Regions from separate parts of the Arthrobacter sp. PvP103 genome, predicted to be linked through region 1. Evidence: riboswitches for the same ligand, from Rfam matches in the RefSeq annotation. Region 1 holds a riboswitch; each other region holds the start of a gene.
The links. A riboswitch is a leader RNA that binds a small molecule or an ion and turns the genes downstream of it on or off. The one in region 1 is predicted to bind S-adenosylmethionine.
Positions count from the first base shown of each region.

Region 2: another riboswitch for S-adenosylmethionine. It lies ahead of JOE41_RS03285 (aminotransferase class V-fold PLP-dependent enzyme); the one in region 1 lies ahead of JOE41_RS17615 (bifunctional o-acetylhomoserine/o-acetylserine sulfhydrylase).
Region 3: another riboswitch for S-adenosylmethionine. It lies ahead of JOE41_RS09655 (DUF1737 domain-containing protein); the one in region 1 lies ahead of JOE41_RS17615 (bifunctional o-acetylhomoserine/o-acetylserine sulfhydrylase).

Region 1 is NZ_JAFIBQ010000001.1:3,861,281-3,867,760, reverse strand. Features, by position in the region: gene JOE41_RS17625 (MFS transporter) at 1-386, opposite strand, end outside; gene JOE41_RS17620 (homoserine O-acetyltransferase) at 557-1,741, opposite strand; SAM riboswitch class IV at 1,754-1,869, opposite strand; gene JOE41_RS17615 (bifunctional o-acetylhomoserine/o-acetylserine sulfhydrylase) at 1,960-3,276, opposite strand; SAM riboswitch class IV at 3,338-3,452, opposite strand; gene JOE41_RS17610 (VOC family protein) at 3,614-4,252, shown strand; gene JOE41_RS17605 (CPBP family intramembrane glutamic endopeptidase) at 4,380-5,147, opposite strand; gene JOE41_RS17600 (histidine phosphatase family protein) at 5,257-5,937, shown strand; gene hutI (imidazolonepropionase) at 5,956-6,480, opposite strand, start outside.
Region 2 is NZ_JAFIBQ010000001.1:700,512-706,991, reverse strand. Features, by position in the region: gene JOE41_RS03295 (metal-dependent transcriptional regulator) at 1-44, opposite strand, end outside; gene JOE41_RS03290 (class I SAM-dependent methyltransferase) at 76-849, opposite strand; gene JOE41_RS03285 (aminotransferase class V-fold PLP-dependent enzyme) at 913-2,325, opposite strand; SAM riboswitch class IV at 2,361-2,474, opposite strand; gene hisN (histidinol-phosphatase) at 2,704-3,516, opposite strand; gene JOE41_RS03275 (ribosome small subunit-dependent GTPase A) at 3,557-4,672, opposite strand; gene aroA (3-phosphoshikimate 1-carboxyvinyltransferase) at 4,662-6,044, opposite strand; gene JOE41_RS03265 (DoxX family protein) at 6,051-6,480, opposite strand, start outside.
Region 3 is NZ_JAFIBQ010000001.1:2,101,644-2,108,123, forward strand. Features, by position in the region: gene JOE41_RS09645 (aromatic amino acid ammonia-lyase) at 1-1,016, opposite strand, end outside; gene JOE41_RS09650 (NtaA/DmoA family FMN-dependent monooxygenase) at 1,021-2,316, opposite strand; SAM riboswitch class IV at 2,537-2,649, shown strand; gene JOE41_RS09655 (DUF1737 domain-containing protein) at 2,732-3,001, shown strand; gene JOE41_RS09660 (rhodanese-like domain-containing protein) at 2,998-3,408, shown strand; gene JOE41_RS09665 (O-succinylhomoserine sulfhydrylase) at 3,409-4,617, shown strand; gene JOE41_RS09670 (hypothetical protein) at 4,669-4,992, opposite strand; gene JOE41_RS09675 (glutamate--cysteine ligase) at 5,021-6,247, opposite strand; gene JOE41_RS09680 (UDP-N-acetylglucosamine 1-carboxyvinyltransferase) at 6,321-6,480, opposite strand, start outside.

The sequences.
Region 1 (6,480 bases):
AGCGCCGGCGCCCAGTAGCCAATCTGCGCGAATGTGGGGAGGCAGCCCATGGCGAAGGTGGAAACACCCACCAGGACGATGCTCAGCTGGAGCAGCTGCTTCCGGCCGAATTTGTCACCGAAGTGGCCGAAAACGATGCCGCCGATCGGGCGGGCAACGAAGCCCACTGCATAGGTGACGAAAGCGGCGATGATCCCGTCCAGCTCAGTGCCGGAGTTGGGGAAGAACATCTTGCCGAAAACCAGGGTGGCCGCTGAGGCGTAGAGGAAGAACTCATACCACTCAACAACGGTGCCGGCCATTGAGGCCGTCACCACTTTCTTCAGCCCTGAGGCTTTGACGTCAGTCTCATCTGCGCGCCTTGCGGCGGAGTTTTGCATGCTCATTGTGAACTCCTTCGGCGTCTCCGTCGACACCATGTGGACCATTCGGTAGCGGTCGCGTGTGATGTGCACCACCAACGCGCCGGTCCCCTAGAGTATGGACTCACATTGCCGCAGGCTCAACGCCATTTTCTGCAGAACAGCTCTGCATAAATGCACATTGAGCCAAGGGGCTAGGCGAAAAAGTTCTGCCTCAGCTGCGCGCTAAGCTGCCCGATTTCAGTCAGGAAACCGTCGTGGCCGATGGGCGCCTCGATGACGTGCACCGGGACGTCGCCCGGCAGTGCCGCCGCCAGTTCGCGGGACTGTGCAGGAAAATACAGCCGGTCGGTGTTAACGGCGGCGATGAAGAACTCAGCCTTGGCCTGGGCCAGCGCGTCCTTGAGCGGGCCGCGTCCCCGGCCGACGTCGTGGCTCATGAGCGCTTCCGTGATGGCGATGTAACTGTTGGCATCGAAGCGGCGGACCAGCTTGGTGCCCTGATGGTCGAGGTAGCTCTCCACCTGGTAACGGCCGCGGTCCCCCAGCGAGACTGCCTGAAGCGGGGCTTCGCCGCCCTGGGCGCTCCGGCCGAACCGGGCCTCCAGCTCGTCTGCGGAGCGGTACGTGATGTGCGCGATCCTGCGCGCCAGGGCCAGGCCGGCCTCAGGCTCCGCGCCGCCGTAGTAATCACCGCCGTTGAAGTTGACGTCCTGGCGGATGGCGAGGGTCTGCGCCTGGGCAAAGGCGATCTGCTCGGCAGTACTGCTGGCCCCGATGGAAATGACGGCACAGCGCCGGACCCGGTCAGGGAAGCTAACGGCCCATTCCAAGGCGCGGGCTCCACCCAGGGATCCGCCCAGGACGGCGTACCAGCTGTCGATGCCAAGGGCGTCCGCCAACCGGGCCTCGGCCGCAGTGGTGTCGCGCAGGGTCACCAGGGGGAAGCGCGAGCCCCACGGCCTGCCGTCCGGCGCGGGAGTGGAAGGCCCGGTGGAGCCGTAGCAACCGCCCAGGATGTTGATGGAGACCACGAAGTACTGGTCCGTATCAACCGGGGCGCCGGGCCCGGCAAGCTGCTCCCACCAGCCTTCTTCGTCACTGGCTCCCCTGGTAACGTGCGTGCTGCCGGTCAGGGCATGCTGCACCAGCACGGCGTTGGAACGGTCCGCGTTCAGCGTGCCCCACGTCTCGTAGGCGAGTGTGACGTCCGGCAGATGCCCGCCGGCTTCAAGGTCAAGCCCGCCGATGCCCTGGAACCTGACGGTACCGTCGGGGACAGTGCCTGCGGTTTTGCCCGCGGTGGTTTTCACGTCACGGGCTGACAGGCTGTGGCTGGATGTTTCGGGTACACCGCTGCGGGTGACGGCAATCGTCATCTGAGGACCTCTTCTTCGCGCTTGCCTGCCGCCAACTGGCCGGCAGGCCAGGTCTTCACCCGGGGCACCCCGCCGCGAAAGGAGGGTTGCCGGCCAGCAAGCCGGGGCTGTCGCTGGCACTCATGACCTTTAAAGAGTCTACGAAATGCGTCCCCGCAATGGCGAAGAATGTGACAGCAATATGACTCCCGGCGTCGAGACGCCGGGAGTCACATGCGTCAGTCGCCCTTGGCGGCGCGGAAACCGGCGTCGAGGTCGGCGATGATGTCATCGATGTGTTCCAGCCCCACCGAGAGGCGGACCAGGCCCGGCGTGACCCCTGCCACCGCCTGCTGTTCCGCCGTCAGCTGGCTGTGCGTGGTCGACGCCGGGTGGATGACCAGCGAGCGCACGTCACCGATGTTTGCGACATGCGAGTGCAGTTCCAGCGCGTCCACGAACCGCTTGCCGGCCTCGGCCCCGCCAGCGATGTTGAAGGACACGATGGCTCCGGTGCCCTTGGGTCCGTACTTGCGGCCGCGCTCGTACCAGGGGCTGGACGGCAGCCCCGCGTAGGCCACGGATTCGACGTCGGCCCGTGCCTCCAGCCATTCGGCGACGCTCACCGCGTTGGCCACGTGGCGCTCAACGCGCAGGCTCAGCGTTTCCAGGCCCTGGGCGATAAGGAAGGCGTTGAACGGAGAAACGGCCGAGCCGAGGTCCCGCAGGAGCTGGACGCGGGCTTTCAGGATGTAGGAAAGGTTCGCGCCCAGGGCGCCCCCGGCGCCGAGGTCCCGCGCGTAGACAAGCCCGTTGTAGGTGGGGTCCGGGGTGTTGAAGCCGGGAAACTTCTCCGGGTCCTTGCCGAAATCAAAGTTGCCCGAGTCCACGATCACGCCGGCAATGGCGCTGCCGTGCCCGCCAAGGTACTTCGTTGCCGAGTGGACCACAATGTCGGCACCCCATTCCAGCGGCCGGATGAGGTAGGGCGTGGACAGTGTATTGTCCACGATCAGCGGGACACCCGCCTCGTGGGCAACGCCGGAAACGCCTTCGATGTCCAGGACATCCTGGCGCGGGTTGGACACCACTTCGGCAAAGAAAAGCTTGGTGTTTGGCCGGACTGCGTCCTTCCATTGCTGGAGGTTGTCCGGGTCCTCGACGAAGGTCACGGAGATGCCGAACTTCTTCAGGGTGTGGGCCAGCAGGTTGTAGGTGCCGCCATAGAGGCTGGGGCTGGCCACCACGTGATCACCGGCTTCGGCGACATTGAGGATGGCGAATGTTTCGGCCGCCTGCCCCGAACTGAGCAGCAGCGCCGCCAGGCCGCCCTCAAGGCTGGCCACGCGCTGCTCCACTGCGTCCTGGGTGGGATTGCCGATGCGCGTGTAGATGGGCGCCAGTTCGGCCAGCGCAAAGCGGTTGGCAGCGCTCTCGGCGCTCGGGAACACGAACGACGTCGTCTGGTAGATGGGGAGGGCCCTGGCGCCGGTGGCGCTGTCCGGCTCCTGCCCTGCGTGGATCTGGCGGGTTTCGAAAGACCAGGCATTGGACATTGAAGACTCCTTCTAAAGAAAGGCACCACAGGCGGACGCACGGTATGCCGGGCCGGTTCTGGTGCCGCGCTTGCCGACCGGCGATTGCCGGAGGCCAGGTCCTCACCCGGGGCACCCCACCGCGGAACGAGGGTTGCCGGCCAGCAAGCCGGGGCTCGATGCTGGCGCTCATGACCTTGACCCAGTGTAGAAACGGAGCAATCCGTCTGAACAGGTTTGTGACGAAGGACGTCGGCCGCATGATTTTCGTGGGCTTCAGGGCCCTCCGCCATGACATCCCATCTCGGTAAGCATACCCTTAGCTGAGAGCTCCATCACAAAGTGCCAAGATGAGGGCATGCGCATGGATCACGTCTCTTACGCCTGTGAACAAGATGGCTTGGCTGCCACCACCGAACGTATTGCAACCGCCCTCGGCGTCGAAGCCGTTAAGGGCGGGGTACACCCCCGATTTGGCACCCGCAACATGATTATCCCGCTCGCCGGGCACAAGTATTTGGAGGTCGTGGAGGTCCTTGACCACCCGGCATCCGACAAGGCTCCGTTCGGGCAGGCTGTCCGGGCACGCTCCGCAGCTGGCGGCGGCTGGATGGGCTGGTGCGTCGAAGTGGACGACCTGGCACCGTTCGAAGAACGCCTCGGCCGCTCGGCTGTCAACGGCAACCGCAAGTTCCCGGACGGCCGCGAACTCGTCTGGAAGCAGATCGGTATCCTGGGCCTCATTGCAGACCCGCAGGTACCCTACATGCTCAAGTGGGAAGGCGACCCGGAGCTTCACCCGTCCAACGCCTACCCGAGCAACGTCAAGATGTCCAGCCTCACCATCGCCGGCTCGGCCGAGCGCGTCACGGAATGGCTCGGGCAACCGGTCGAGAAGCCCTTGGAGGATGTGGCCGTTGAATGGGTCGCCCCGAAGGGGACGCCGGGAATCCTCTCCGTTACGTTCGAAACCGCCTCCGGGGCAGTAACCATCTAGCCCTCTTACACCGTGTGGTCCTCCGGGCCACGGGCAGCGCGCTGCCTTTACGAACTTCGGCCGCTATCAGCGGGTGCCAACGACGTCACCCACCGATAGCGGCCGAATCCTTTTAAGCGGTTGCCGGCTAGCCCAGCCCGATGGCCTTGCCGAAGAGGCTGAAGCCGACGAACGCCACAATGTCCAGCAGCGCGTGGGCGATCACCAGTGGCATGACGCGGCGGGTCTTCGTATAGATCCACGCAAATACCACGCCCATGATGGCGTTGCCGATGAACGGACCGAACCCCTGGTAGAGGTGGTAGCTGCCCCGGAGCATGGAGCTGGCGAAGATGGCCAGCGGCATGCTCCAGCCAAACTTGCCGAGCCGGTCCAGCAGGTACCCCACCACGATGACCTCCTCCACGATCCCGTGCCGTACGGCGGAGAGAATCAGCACGGGGATGGTCCACCAGTAGGCGTCGAGCGCACTGGGGATGATGGCCGTGGTGATGCCCAGCGCCCGTCCGGCGGCGTACAGCCCCAGGGACGGTATGCCGATCAACGCCGCGAGGCCCAGCCCCTGCAGCAGGTCCTTGCCGGGACGGGCGAAGTTGAAACCGAGTTTGCGGAAGGCCGAGGCCCCGGACTCCCCCGCCGTCCGGTGCTCGGTAAGGAAGTAGATGACCAGCACCACCGGCACCAGGGCGAAAACAATGTCCAGCAGCTGGTACGTGAGGTCGAAGTATTCGCGGCTGCTCTGGGAGCGGTTGAGGGTGGAGGTCCCTTCCGCCAGGGGTGCCCGCGTCAGCTTGTCCAGCAACTGCACCACCGAATACACGGCGGACTGCCCCAGCGACAGACCCAGGACAATCCAGACTTCTAACCGCAGACGACGGCGGGAGGGAACCAGCATGTTCCTATCTTGCCTTCACTTTCTGGTTCTTTCCTGTCCGCCGCTTCCGGCCGGTCGCAGGGCAACGCTTCCGCTGAGCCGCGCGGTCCGGGGCCTATGCTTGGAATTTATGAGTGCGCCCGGAAAAATCATCATGATCCGGCACGGCCAGTCCGCCGCCAATGCCGACACCTCCATCTATAACCGGGTGCCCGATTACCGCATACCGCTGACCGAACTCGGCGTGGCACAGGCCCGGGCCGCGGGCGAGGAGATCCGCCGGGAACTGGACGGGCGGCAGGTGTGTGTGTACGTCTCGCCGTACCTCCGGGCCTACCAGACCCTTGAAGCGCTCAACCTGGGACCGCTGGTGGAACGGATCATCGAGGAACCCAGGCTCCGCGAACAGGACTGGGCCAACTTCCAGATCGCCGGGGACATTGAGGACCAAAAGGAACTCCGGAACGCCTACGGCCACTTCTTCTACCGCTTCCGTGAGGGTGAATCCGGCTCCGACGTCTACGACCGGATCTCCTCTTTTATGGAAACCCTCCACCGGCACTGGTCCAAGCCCACCTACGCCCCGAACGCCCTATTCGTGACGCACGGGCTCACCATGCGGCTGTTCTGCATGCGCTGGTTCCACTGGTCCGTCGAGTATTTCGAGTCGCTCAACAACCCGGAGAATGCCGAAGTGCGGACCCTGGTGCGCACGGATAAGGGCAAGTACGAACTGGACAAGCCGTTCAGCCAGTGGGAGGACCGCCGCGTGGACGAGACAGTCCTGGACGCTCCGCCCATGGTCTTCTAGGCGCTTCCGGCCGGCGCGTCAGCGGGCACGGACGCCCGCCCGCCAGACGGCGTGGGTCAGCGGGATGCCCGGCCGGTAGGCCAGGTGGGTGGCCGAGGGTGCGTTGAGCAGGTGCAGGTCTGCGCGGTGGCCGATAGCGACCGAACCCACCGCCCGTTCGCCGTCGACGTCGTTGCCCGCCTCCCGCCGCAGCGCAAGGGCACCGCCGTACGTCGCAGCGCGGACGGCCTCATGGACGCTCAGCCGCATCTGGAGAACGGCGGTGGTCACGCAGAACGCCATGGAGCTCGTGTAGGAGGTGCCGGGGTTGCAGTTGGAGGCCAGGGCAATCGGCACCCCGGCGTCGAGCAGCTCGCGCCCGGGAGCAAGCGGCTGGCGGGTGGAGAGGTCGCAGGCCGGCAGGCAGGTGGCCACGGTCCCCCGCGTTCCGGCACCCTGCCACCCGGACCAACTCCCTGCCAGTGCCTCCACGTCCGCGGCGGACAGGTAGTTGACGTGGTCAACGCTTGCCGCGCCGAATTCCACGGCCAGCCGCACGCCCGG
Region 2 (6,480 bases), 3.2 Mb from region 1:
TTGACGTAGTCCTCGATCGAGGAGGAGGGTGCGCCGGTCTTCACGAGTCCAAGCCTACCGCTTTGGCTACGGGACTCATGCCTTGAACGCCCGCCAGGTCTGGGTCAGGTAGGGGAGTCCGATTACGTCCGCGGCGGAGTGTGCCAGGTGCTCGTGCAGGTACCAGTCCAGGTTGGCGCGGACTTTGGCCCGGATGCTTTCTCCGGCGGCGAGGTAGTAGCTGCGGGACTTTGCCAGTTCGACGATGTCCTCAGTGGTCACGGGGTCTTCCCAGCGCGTCAGGTGGCTCTCAAGTCCGGCGAACTCCGGCCCGACGGCGGGGCGGAAGTCCGGCTTGTGCACATCGCCGGCATGCATGATCCGGGAAAGCCGGTGGACCCACGGGACCGACGTATCCAGCTGGTTCCAGATCAGCCCCAGCACGCCTCCCGGACGGAGAATGCGGGACAGCTCGGTGCTGGCCAGGCGGGGATCGCACCAGTGCCATGCCTGGGCAACGGTGACGACGTCGAACGCGGAGTCCGGGAGCCCGGTGGCCTCCGCGGTGCCCTCGGTCGCAGGAACCCCCGGAAGGGCCAGCCGGAGTTGGGCGAGCATGTCCGGTGACGGATCCACTGCGGTGACAGCCAGGCCGCGCTGCACCAGCAAAGCGGTGTACTTTCCCGTCCCGGCGCCGATGTCAGCGGCGCTGGACGCGCCCGCTACCGTGCCGACGCTTCGTAGCAGCCAGTCCGCGGAATCGGCGGGATAGCCGGGACGGACCCGGTCATAGTGTTCGCCGCCGTCCTGGAAACTCCGGCCGAGCTCGTAGCGGCGCTGGTGGTGTAGTTTGGGGCCTCCCCGTGCCACGTGCAGTCTCCTTCGGGCAGGCTGGAATTCTTACCCCTCGAATTTACCGCACACGCCGCACCCTCAGTCTTCGGTGCAGGGCGCAGCGCCGGCGGTGCCTGGAGTGTTGGGTGCCCAGTCCGGGTAGCTGCGGGTGTCGTTGGCAGGCACCCAGCGGCCCGAGTCCACGACATAGTCCCAGCCCAGGCCGGTCCGGCGAAGTTCCTCGATCCCGGCAAGCAGGCGCTGGGCATCCTCCAAGCGGGAGCCGACGCCGAAGCTTGCCCGCAATGAGCCTGACGGCAGTCCCAGCCGCTTCAGCAGCGGGTGGGCGCAGAAGCGGCCGTCCCGGAGGCCCACGCCGTGTTCGGCGGACAGGTAGGCCGCGACGAGGCCGGCGTCGTAGCCGGCGACGGAGAAGTTGACCACCCCGATGGTGTCATCCGTGTCGCTGAAGATCTGGTGGACAGTGACGCCGTCGATCTTCCGCAGTCCCTCAACGAGGAAGGACCGGATGGCAGTCTCATGGGCGTGCCACAGTTCCTGGTCCAGGGCGCCGATAACCTGGGTGGCCCGGGCCAGGGTGGCGGCCCCGAGGACGTTCGGTGAGCCGCCTTCATGACGTGCCGGCCCGGTGGTCCAGCTAACGGAGTCCAGCCGGGCCTCACGTACGGCTCCGCCGCCTGCGAGGTGGGGCGTCCCGGCGTCGAGCCAGTCCGGCCGGCCCACGAGGACGCCGCTGCCAAACGGCGCGTACAGCTTGTGGCCTGAGAAGGCGAGGTAGTCGACGTCGTCCGCGGCGATGTCGATGCGGCGGTGCGGGGCCAGCTGCGCCGCGTCCACAACGATCCTTGCGCCGTGTTCGTGAGCCAGTGCGGCCAGCACGCGGATGGGGAGGATTTCGCCGGTGACGTTGGAGGCGCCCGTAACGGCCAGCAGGCTGATGTCACCGTGCCGGAGCTCGGAACGCAGGTTCTCCAGGGTGGCCCTAAGCGTCGGGGCGGCCACAACACTCCGGTGCGGGACGCCCTGCCAGGGGAGCAGGTTGGCGTGGTGTTCGATGTCGAGGTACAGCACTTCGCCGATGTGGCGGCCGTCGGCCACCGGCAGGCATCCGGCCAGCAGGTTCAGTGAGTCCGTGGTGTTCCGGGTGAAGATGACGGAATCGTCCGCCCTGCCGCCCACGAACCCGCGGACGATGTCCCGGGCATTTTCGTACACCGACGTGCTGATCTGCGAGGCATAGCCCGCGCCGCGGTGCACGCTGGCGTAGTACGGCAGGATCTCGTTGAGGTAGGCCGAGACAACGGACAGCGCCGGGGCCGATGCGCCGTAGTCCAGGTTCGCGTAGCGGACGTGGCCGCCCTGGATCAGCGGAGCCTGGATCTCCGCGCCGGTAACGGCGGAGAGGGGGCGCTGGGCGACGGTGAACCGCGGGTCCAGAAGGCCTGCAGTGGACGTGGTTGCGGTGTTTGCGGGGAAAGTGGCAGTAGTCATGGGGACCTCACTGTAAAGGGACCCCGCACTCCGGGGATCCGCGCTTGCCGGGTCCGTTCCGGACCGGCCTGGTCGTCACCCGGGGCACCCCACCGCGAATGGAGGGTTGCCGGCCAGCAAACCGGGGTTTAGCGCTGGCACTCGTGACCTGTTTCGAGATTAGGACATTCACCGCGCCGCGGGAAAGTCAGGGCGATTGTTAAGCTCTTTGTTACGCGCGGCGGAAGAAGGGGGCCGGCGCCGAATATAACGACGGCGGACACCCCCTAAGGAGGGCATCCGCCGTCGTTTATTCGGCACCCTGTTGATGTGCCTGCCGGGATGCGCCCGCGACGGAACCTCTTGGCTCCGGGCCCGACGCCGGGGGCGGGGCGCGCGTTAGAGGAGGTCGTCCAGTTCCGGGTTCAGCCGCTTGAGGACCTCTGAATGAAGGATTGAATTGGTGGCCAGGGCGTTGCCGCCGAAGGGGCCGTCCACTCCCTCAAGTGAGGTGAAGCGTCCGCCGGCTTCGGTGACGATCGGCACTAGCGCCGCCATGTCATACAGGTTCAGCTCCGGCTCGCAGGCGATGTCCACCGATCCCTCGGCCACCATGCAGTAGGACCAGAAGTCACCGTAGGCGCGGGTCCGCCAGACCTCTTCAGTGAGCCCCAGGAATTCGTCCAGGTTGCCGCGTTCCTTCCAGCCGCCCAGGCTCGAATAGGAGAGGGACGCGTCAGACAGCCTGGAGACGTTCGAAACCTTCAGCCGGGTGGCAGCCGCAAGCGACCGTCCCATGTAGGCACCCGCCCCCTTCGCGGCCCACCAGCGCTTGCCCAGGGCGGGCGCGCTGACCAGGCCCACCACCGGCTCGCCCTCATCCACGAGGGCGATCAGGGTAGCCCACACCGGCACGCCGCGGACGAAGTTCTTGGTGCCGTCGATCGGGTCGATGATCCAGCGGCGGGAACCATGCCCGGAACTGCCGAACTCTTCACCGAGGACGGCATCTCGCGGACGGGAACGGGAGAGCTGGCCGCGGATGGATTCTTCAGCGGCCTTGTCAGCATCCGTTACCGGCGTCAGATCCGGTTTGGTTTCAATCTGAAGGTCCAGCGCCTTGAAGCGGCTCATGGTCTGGGAGTCAACAGAGTCGGCCAGGACATGGGCGAGGCGCAGGTCATCGTTGTAGCTCGAAGCGGGTTGGGTCATGGTTCCAAACTACCGTCTCTGTGGCCGGCCGGCCGGGATGTCACGAAACGATGCCGAGTTCCTTGGCGTCCTGTGCTTCCATCCGGGGGTCTGTGCCGAGCAACCGACGCAGGGACGCCAGGCGCGCTGCACCGGACGGGCCCGCGTGTCCATGGGCCACCCAGGCGTCCACACCGCAGTTGACGGCGGAGGCATCGTGCTTGCAGCCGCGTTCGCAGGCATCCGTGCCGGGTTCCAGATCGGGGAACGAGCGCAGGATCCGGTCTGGATCCACGTGGGCAAGGCCGAAGGAGCGGATGCCGGGCGTATCAATGATCCAGCTTCCGGCGGGCGCGTCACTGATCCGCAGGGCAAGCGCCGACGACGACGTGTGCCGCCCCCGGCCGGTGACGGCGTTGACGCCTCCCGTGGCCCGCTCAGCACCCGTCAGGGCATTGACCATGGTGGACTTCCCTACGCCGGAATGCCCGAGCATCACGGTGACCTTGCCGTTGAGGTGCGCCCGCAGCTGCGAGACAGCGTCGCTGTCCAGGCGTGCCGAGAGTCCGTCATCGGAGCGTGCATCGATTCCGGAGGCCGCGGCGTCGGCTGTCCGGCTGATGATCACGGGGAAATCAAGGTGCCGGTAGTTGGACAGGAGCTCCGTGGGATCCTTGACGTCCGCTTTGGTGACCAGCAGCAACGGCTCAATCCCGGCGTCGTATGCCGCCACCAGGGCGCGGTCAATAAAGCCGGTGCGCGGTTCCGGATTGGCGGCGGCAACCACCACCACAAGCTGGTCAGCGTTCGCCACCACTGCCCGCTCGATGGGGTCCGTGTCATCGGCGCTGCGCCGCAGCAGCGTGCGGCGGTCCTGGATCTTCACGAGCCGCGCAAGCGTGTCCGGTGCCCCCGAAACATCTCCCACCAGGGACACGAAGTCCCCCGCGACCACGGGCGAACGGCGCAGTTCACGGGCGCGCGCGGCAATCACCGTGCGCTCGTTCCCGCTGTCCTCGCCCACCACCGCCGTATAGCGCCCGCGGTCCACCGTGATGATCCGGCCGGTCACGGCGTCGTCATGGCTGGGCCGGTCCTTGGTCCGGGGACGCGAGCCTTTCTTGTTGGGGCGGATCCGGATATCGGACTCGTCCCAGGAACCGGTGCTACGCCCCACGGGCCTGTTCCGTCTGCCGGCCCGGCTGTTGTGCCAGCATGGATTCCCAAAGTTGCGGAAAGTCCGGCATGGTCTTGGACGTGGTGCCGATGTCTTCCACTTCCACGCCGGGAACGGCGAGGCCCAGGATGGCCCCCGCGGTGGCCATGCGGTGGTCCGCGTAGCTGTGCACGACGCCGCCATGGAGCTTCGCGGGCCGGATCACCAGGCCGTCGGAAGTTTCCTCGGCATCGCCGCCGAGGCGGTTGATCTCCGTGACGAGTGCGGCGAGCCTGTCCGTTTCGTGGCCGCGGAGGTGCGCGATGCCGGTCAGCCGCGACGGACCCGTGGCCAGTGCGCACAGCGCGGCCACTGTCGGTGCAAGTTCGCTGGTGTCGGCAAAGTCCGCCCCCGTGATTTCGGGGCCGCCCGTGACGGTGAGTGTGCCGTTGTCCAGCGTGACCGTGGCGCCCATCGCGGTCAGGATGCTGCGCCAAAGGTCGCCGACCTGCGTGGTGGGGGAGGGCCAGTTGGGAATGCGGACCGTGCCGCGGGTCGCCAGCGCGGCGGCTAGGAACGGCCCGGCATTCGACAGGTCCTGCTCGATGCGGCGATCGAAGGCCCGGATGCGGCCCGGCGCTACAACCCAGTGATTCGGGACGGAATCGTCGACGGACACGCCGACTTCCCTCAGCACGGCGACGGTCATGTTGATGTGGTTCAGGCTGGGGACCGGCTTGCCCACGTGCTCAAGGTGCAGGCCCTCGGTGAAACGCGCGCCCACCAGGAGCAGTGCCGACACGAACTGCGAAGAGGCGCTTGCGTCGATCACCAGATGGCCGCCCCGTACGTGGCCACTGCCCGCCACTGTGAAGGGAAGAGCCGACGGCGGGGTCCCGTCCGCAGCGCGGACGTCGACGCCGAGGGCGGCCAGTGCCTCGATGATGGTGCCCATCGGCCGCTTGCGGGCGTGCGGATCGCCGTCGAAGACTGTCGCCCCGTTGCGGAGCGCAGCCACCGGCGGAACAAAGCGCATGACTGTTCCGGCGAGTCCGCAGTCGATGGCGGCATCGGTCGCCGCGGCGTCGGCACGGAGGGGGGTGACCTCAAGGTCGGGCCCGAACGCGCCGTCGCCATGAACTTCCCTGATACCGGCTCCCAGTTGCCGGAGGGCCTCGATCATGAGGGCCGAGTCGCGCGAATGCAGGGGTGCCCGTAGACGGGACGGCCCATCGGCCAGGGCCGCAAGAACCAGATACCTGTTGGTGAGGGACTTGGAGCCCGGGACGGTGACCGTGGCGTCGACGGGCGCTTCGGCGAACGGTGCCGGCCAGTGCGGCACGTCGGCAACGGGTCCTGAAGTAGCTGACTCGGTGGGGGCGGTGCCTGTCATTCGTGCCTATGCTTTCACTGCGTGGTCCACGGCCTTGCGGACAGCCTTGTCGGCTTTCTTGAGCTTCTTGGTGGTGGTCTTCCGTGCGTCAGCGGCCAGGTGGCTGGCACCCTTGCGGGCATCGGCAGCCAGGTGCTCGGCCCGCCAGGCAAGGCTCGGCTTGCCCGCGGTGTCCACGGATGCAAGCAGCACCCCGCCCGTGAGGGTGACATTCTTCAGCAGCTGGGTGCGTCGCGCATCCCGGCCTTCCTTGGTGGTGATGTCCGCGCTGCGCCACTCGACAAAGGCGTTCAGTGCGGAAATGACCGCAAGGACGGACGCGGCGAGCCGTGCCGACTTGCCAAGGGCGAAAAGCACTCCTGCACCCACCTGGGTGCCGCCGATGACGCGGGCCAGGACCTTTTCGTTCGTGGCGAAGGGAAGGGACTCCGCTGCC
Region 3 (6,480 bases), 1.8 Mb from region 1:
TGGAAGTTACCGCCGGAGACCATCCGGCCGGAGCCGATGTCGGTCAGCGGGTTGTCGCCCCGGCCGTTCAGTTCCACTTCCAGAGCGTCTTCCAGCGCCGTGACCTGCCACCGGATGGCGCCGTGGGTCTGGGGTGCCGCGCGGAAGGAAAGCGCGTCCTGCACCGACACCTCCCGCTCCGGGTCCTCCAGCCACCCGCCCTCGAGGAGCCGTAGCACATGGGCCGCCGTGACCGACTGCCCGTGCACTGCCTTGGCCGCCTGCACAGCCGGCGAAAACGGGCTGAGGTTGCCGCCGCCGTCGTGCCTTGCCGTCGCCTCAAGCGACAACGCGAGCGCGGTGTCCGCCAGGTCGGCGAGCCGCAGGATGCGGTGCAGCACCAGCGCGCCCACGCCGATGGAATAGGAGTTGGAGCTAACCAGGGCCAGGGCTTCGCCGGGCGCGAGTTCCAGCGGAGCCAGCCCGGCGTCCGCCAGGGCCTGGCCGCCGGGCAGCAGCTGGCCGTCCACTGCCAACGCCTGGCCCTCCCCGATGGCGACGGCGGCCACTGCGGCGAGGTGGGTCAGGTCTGCGGAGCCTACGGAACCTTCGCGCGGGATGGCGGGGACCACGCCGCGGTTGAGCATTTCAACGTAGAAGCGGGCTGTTTCCGGCCGGACGCCGGAGCCGCCGCGGCTGAAGCCCACAAGCCTCGCCAGGATCACGGCCCGGACCTCATCGGCGCCGAGAAACACGCCCACCCCGCTGTTGTGGTACCGCACCACCTGCACCTGGTAGGCGAGGATCGACTTCTTCTCCACGGCGGTGTCCCGCCCGGATCCCAGCAGCGTATTGAGTCCGTAGACGCGGTGGCCGGAGTCGATGGCCTGCTGCACCACCTCACGCGAGAGCCCGATCAGCTCCAGGGCGTCCACGCTCAGGACGAACTTAACCGCGGGATCAGCCGCGGCCTCGGCGACGTCCCTGGCGCGCAGGTGCGCCGTGCCGATCAGGAAGTCTCCGCTGCCGCCGCCCATGGCACTAGAAGTCCAGCAGGTTCCGGCGGAAGCCGCCGTCGCCATAGCTTGTCCGGAGCAGCCCGCGGCGTCGCAGCACCGGGGCCAGCCGGTCCAGCACACCATGAACGGTGGCCGGATCAACGAAACCCGAGAACAGGAAGCCGTCCCCGCCCACCTGCACGCCGGTTTCTTCGACGTAGTCGGCAATTTCCTCGGCCGTGCCGATGATGCTGTCCCCGGCGCCGCCGCTGCGGGCCTGCAGGAGCTGGCGCAGCGTGGACCCGGGAGGACCCGCCTTGGCGAAATGATCCAGGGTGCCCTGGTTGCTGTTCGTGGTGAGCTCGGGGAGCGGGGCGTCGAGGTCGAACTGCTGGAAGTCGATCACGGAGAGGTAGGAGATGGAGTTCAGCTGGCTGTCGATGTCGCGCTGCGTGAGCTGGCGGCGCTGCTCCCGGAGCTCGTCCGCTTCGGCGCGGGAGCCCACCACGGTGGGTTTGAGGACAAACAGCACCTTGACGTCGTCGGGGTCCCGCCCCGCCGCGGCCGCCTCGGCCCGGATCGAATCACGGTAGGCCCTCATGCCGTCTGCGCCCCTGGCGAGGGCAATTGCGACGTCCGCGTTGCCGCCCGCGAAAGCCTTGCCCCGCGGGGACGCCCCAGCCTGCACCAGCACCGGTTCCTCAGGCAGCGGCGCGGTGTTGAGCGGGCCCCGGACCTTGAAGAATTGGCCGTCGTGGTTGATCGGATGGACCTTCGTATGGTCGGCAAAGATGCCGGCGTCCGAATCCTCGACGATGGCGTCCGGCTCCCAGCTGCGCCAGAGCTTGCGCACCACGTCCACGAATTCCTCCGCCTTCTCATAGCGGAGGTCATGCTCGATCTGCTGGTCCAGCCCGTAGTTCTGCGCAGCAAGATCGCTGCCGGAGGTCACCACGTTCCAGCCCAGCTGGCCGCTGGAGAAATGCTGCAGCGTGGCCAGGAGCCGGGCAGCGGTGAACGGCGGGTAGAAGGACGCACTCACCGTGGGAACAATGCCCAGGTGTTCCGTGGCGGAGAGCAGGTAGGGCACCAGTGCCAGCGGATCGTGCTTCGGCGCAAAGGACGCCTGCGCCAGCGACACCTTGGCGCTTCCGCCGTACGTGTCCGGTACGGTGAGCGAGTCCTCGATGATGAAAAGGTCCAGCCCTGCCCGCTCGAATTCCCGCACGGCGTGCTGGTACAGGGCGGGTTTTTTCCAGTCGTACCCGATGCCATACCCGGGCGTACCCCACCCCTGGACGCCGAACCCGTGACCCACAAACCAACCGAAGTGCAGCATGGGACTGCCTGTATTCCGATTCGATTCATTCACGGCTGCCTGATTTCATCCGGCGTTACAGCGGTTCATCTCCCGTCATTATCCCCCCGGCAGGGTCTTTTGTAACTGCAGCCGGGGGTACCGCCGGGGCGGATGCGGGGCCGCGGTGCGGGCGTTCCCGTTACGGAAGATGACGACGACGGCGGTGCGGGCCGCCGTCGTAAGTGTTACGTTTTTGGGGAGTAATGAGAACCGGCGCCAAGCCCTGACTGGCCGGTCGGCAACCCTCCTTCCACGGCGGGGTGCCTCAGGTGAATACTCGGCATATCGATATTCGAATTGCAAGCGTGAGAGAAGGAGATCCGTCGTGTCCGACGCACCCGCACAGCTGGCCCCGGCAGCCGAACCAGCCGCCGCCGGCCAGGAACAACCGGCCCTGGCACTGCCGCAGGAAAGGCTGGCCTACCGGCTCATCACCGGCCCCGACGACCGCTCGTTCTGCGAGCGCATTTCCGCAGCACTGGCCGACGGCTATGTCCTGCACGGAGGCCCGGCGGCAACCTTCAACGGCACCAGCGTGATCGTTGCCCAGGCCGTGATCCTGCCCGAGGCAGTCGCCAGCTCCGACGCGGCGGTGGCAACTGCAGTGGACGAACTTGAGTTCGACGCCGATTTCCCGGGCGAAGGCTTCGAGGGCCACGCATGAGCTACGCCGGAGACCTGAGCCCGCAGGACGCCTGGGCCAAACTGGAGCAGGGCGCCGTCCTGGTGGATGTCCGCACTGAGGGCGAGTGGGCGCACATCGGCATCCCGGACACCAAAGCCACGGATAACGATCCCCTCTTTATCCAGTGGACCTTCCCCGGCGGCATCCCCAACCCGGATTTTGTCGACCAGCTGAAGCAGCAGGCCCCCGAGGACTCCGGCGTCGAACTGGTGTTCCTCTGCCGTTCCGGTGTCCGGTCCGTTGCCGCGGCCATTGCCGCCACCCGGGCCGGGTTCACCGCCTACAACGTCCTCGAAGGCTTCGAAGGCGAACCGGACCGTTACGGCGAACGCACCGTCAACGGCTGGAAGAACCGCGGCCTGCCCACCAATCTCGGAAAGAACTAAGTGACCTTCAATCCCGACGCCGCTGGCTGGAGCCCTGACACCCAGGCTGTCCGCGGCGGACTCGACCGCACCAATTTCCAGGAGACCGCCGAGCCGATCTTCCTCAACTCGGGGTTCGTCTACGAATCCGCGGCAGCTGCCGAGCGGGCATTCACCGGCGAGGACGAACGGTTTGTGTACTCCCGGTACGGCAACCCCTCCGTGGCCACCTTCCAGGAACGCCTCCGGCTGCTCGAGGGCACCGAAGCGTGCTTTGCGACGGCGTCCGGCATGTCCGCCGTCTTTACGGCACTGGGTGCCCTGCTGGCTGCCGGTGACCGGGTGGTTGCCGCCCGGTCGCTGTTCGGCTCCTGCTTTGTCATTTTGAACGAGATCCTGCCCCGGTGGGGCGTCGAAACGGTGTTCGTGGACGGCCCGGACCTGGAACAGTGGCGGACCGCTTTGGCGGAACCGACGACGGCGGTCTTCTTCGAGTCGCCGTCGAACCCGATGCAGGAGATCGTGGACATCGCCGCGGTCAGCGAACTGGCCCACGCTGCCGGGGCGACCGTCGTCGTCGACAATGTCTTTGCCACCCCCCTGCTGCAGCGCTGCGGGGAGCTCGGCGCGGATGTGGTGGTGTACTCCGGCACCAAGCACATTGACGGCCAGGGGCGGGTCCTTGGCGGCGCCATCCTGGGCACCAAGGAGTTCATCGAAGGCCCGGTCAAGCAGCTGATGCGCCACACCGGGCCGGCGCTTTCCGCCTTCAACGCCTGGGTGCTGACGAAGGGCCTGGAAACCATGGCGCTGCGCGTCAACCATTCCTCGGCCTCCGCGCTTCGCCTGGCCGAGTGGCTGGAAGGCCAGCCGGCGGTCAGCTGGGTCAAGTACCCGCTGCTGAAGTCCCACCCGCAGTATGAGCTGGCGGCCAAGCAGATGAAGGCCGGCGGTACCGTGCTCACGCTGGAGCTTCTGCCGTCGGCGGGCCGCACGGCGAAGGAAGCAGCCTTTGCCCTGCTGGACGCGCTGCGGATCATCGACATCTCCAACAACCTCGGCGATGCCAAGACGCTCATCACCCACCCGGCCACCACCACGCACCGTGCCATGGGGCCGGATGGCCGGGCCGCCATCGGGTTGAGCGACGGCGTGGTCCGCCTGTCGGTCGGACTCGAGGATGTTGACGACCTCATCCGCGACCTGGAGCAGGCGCTCAAACAGATCTGACCATCCCGCCCCTGATCAGCGCCAAGCTACGAAGGCCTTCCGCGCCGAACGTCAGGTGTCCAGCTCCCAGTGCAGGCGGATCGCTTCGGCTATCGGGGCGGCCGCAACGTCCACAGTGAAGGCGACTGGCGCGGTGCCGGTCTCTTCGATGACGGTGTCATGGTAGACGCGGCCGCATGCCGGGCACAGCGTGTAGAGGTCCTCATCCCCGGGCCACTCGGCCAGTCCGGCCGGGACAGGAGTGCCCTCGCCAAGGTGGACGGGCATGCCTTCGGAGTTGGCCTGGATCAGCCCTTCGTCGCTGACGGTGTTTCCGCAGACGCAGGTGATGGTGGTGACATCGTGGCCGGCGACTGTTGCGTATTCGGTTTCCATGGCGCGCTCCGGGGTAGTAGGAACCTGTTCAGGACTGGCGAACGCGCAGCAGCACCGGCGCCTTCTCGCGCGCGGTGACGGCTTCGGTCCGGCGCATGCTCACGTCCACCGCGTGGGCAACCACGGCGGCCAGCCCGGCGGCGGCCTCCGGGTTACCGGCAAGGCCTTCCTGCATGGCAAGCCGCTGCTGTTCCGAACCGGTCCCCCGGTCCAGGATCCTCCGCACGCCTTCCCAGGCCAGTTCCAGCTCGTCCTGTTCCGCCAGGACGGGCGCGACGTAGTCCACCAGCGCCTCCACGACTTCCTCGGCGGGAGCGGGGCGGAACGTGCCGAAATCCAGAAGGTCTCCCCGGAGTCCGCAGTTGCTTGCCTGCCACGCGGCCATCCGCAGGAGCACCGTCGGCACGGGCGCGGGGTCTACACCGGCCCGCCATTCCCTGCTGGCCGATTCCACCAGCGCCCGCACCAGCACGGCGATCAGGGCGGCGTCCTCGGCCTGCAGGCAAACGTCCGCCACCCGGACTTCCACGGTGGGGTGGTTCCGGGAGAGCCTCGCATCAAAATAGATCATGCCCTCGTCCAGCAGCACGCCGCTGTCCAGCAGCCGGGTGACCACGCGGCGGTACATGGAGTGCGTCCCGAAGATCTGGGACGGGCCCGACGTCGGCCAGCGGTTCCAGGCCTGCGTGCGGTAACTCTCGAAGCCGGTCTCCACGCCGTTCCAGTACGGCGAATTTGCGCTGAGCGCCGTGAGCACCGCCAGCTTGTCCCTGAGCCGGTCGATGACAGCCACGCCTTCTTCCGGGGATTCGACGAAAGTGTGGACATGGAAACCGCAGGTCAGCTGCTCATGGACGGTGAGGCCAAAGCGTTCCTGCATGGTGGCATAGCGGGGGTTCGGTGTGGTGTGCGTCGTGGAGGCAATCGGCGATGTTGCCAGCGCGGCCACCCGCGCATTGTGTTTCTTCGCGGCGGTATCTGCCAGGGCCCGGCCCTGGCGGATCTGGAGGAGCAGCTCCTCATAGTTCAGGCACGGACGGGTCTGCGTCTCGATCTGTTCAAGTTTCAGTTCGGCAGTGAGCCCGGTGTCGCCGTCGTCACGGGTTGGATCGTGGGGGTCCAGGATCCGGGGCTTGTCCGGAGCATCGTCCGCAGCAAGCTTCCGCCCTGTCAGCAGGGCGTCCGCCAGTGCCAGCGGCTCCCCGGTCACGGGGTCCACAATCAGCAGCTCTTCCTCAACCCCGAAAGTTCGCATGCATACATTGTGCCCCCGTGACCGCCCTGTACGACAGGCGCCGCAACGGCGCCTTCTTTCGGCGCCGGACGGGTCAGTCCTGGAAGTATTCGATCTTCGCGCCGATGGTGTTGAGCCGCTCGGCCAGGTCCTCGTACCCGCGCTCGATCACGTAGATGTTGCGCAGCTCCGAAACCCCGCGGGCGGCCAGCATGGCCAGCAGGATGCATGCGGCCGGGCGGAGGGCGGGCGGG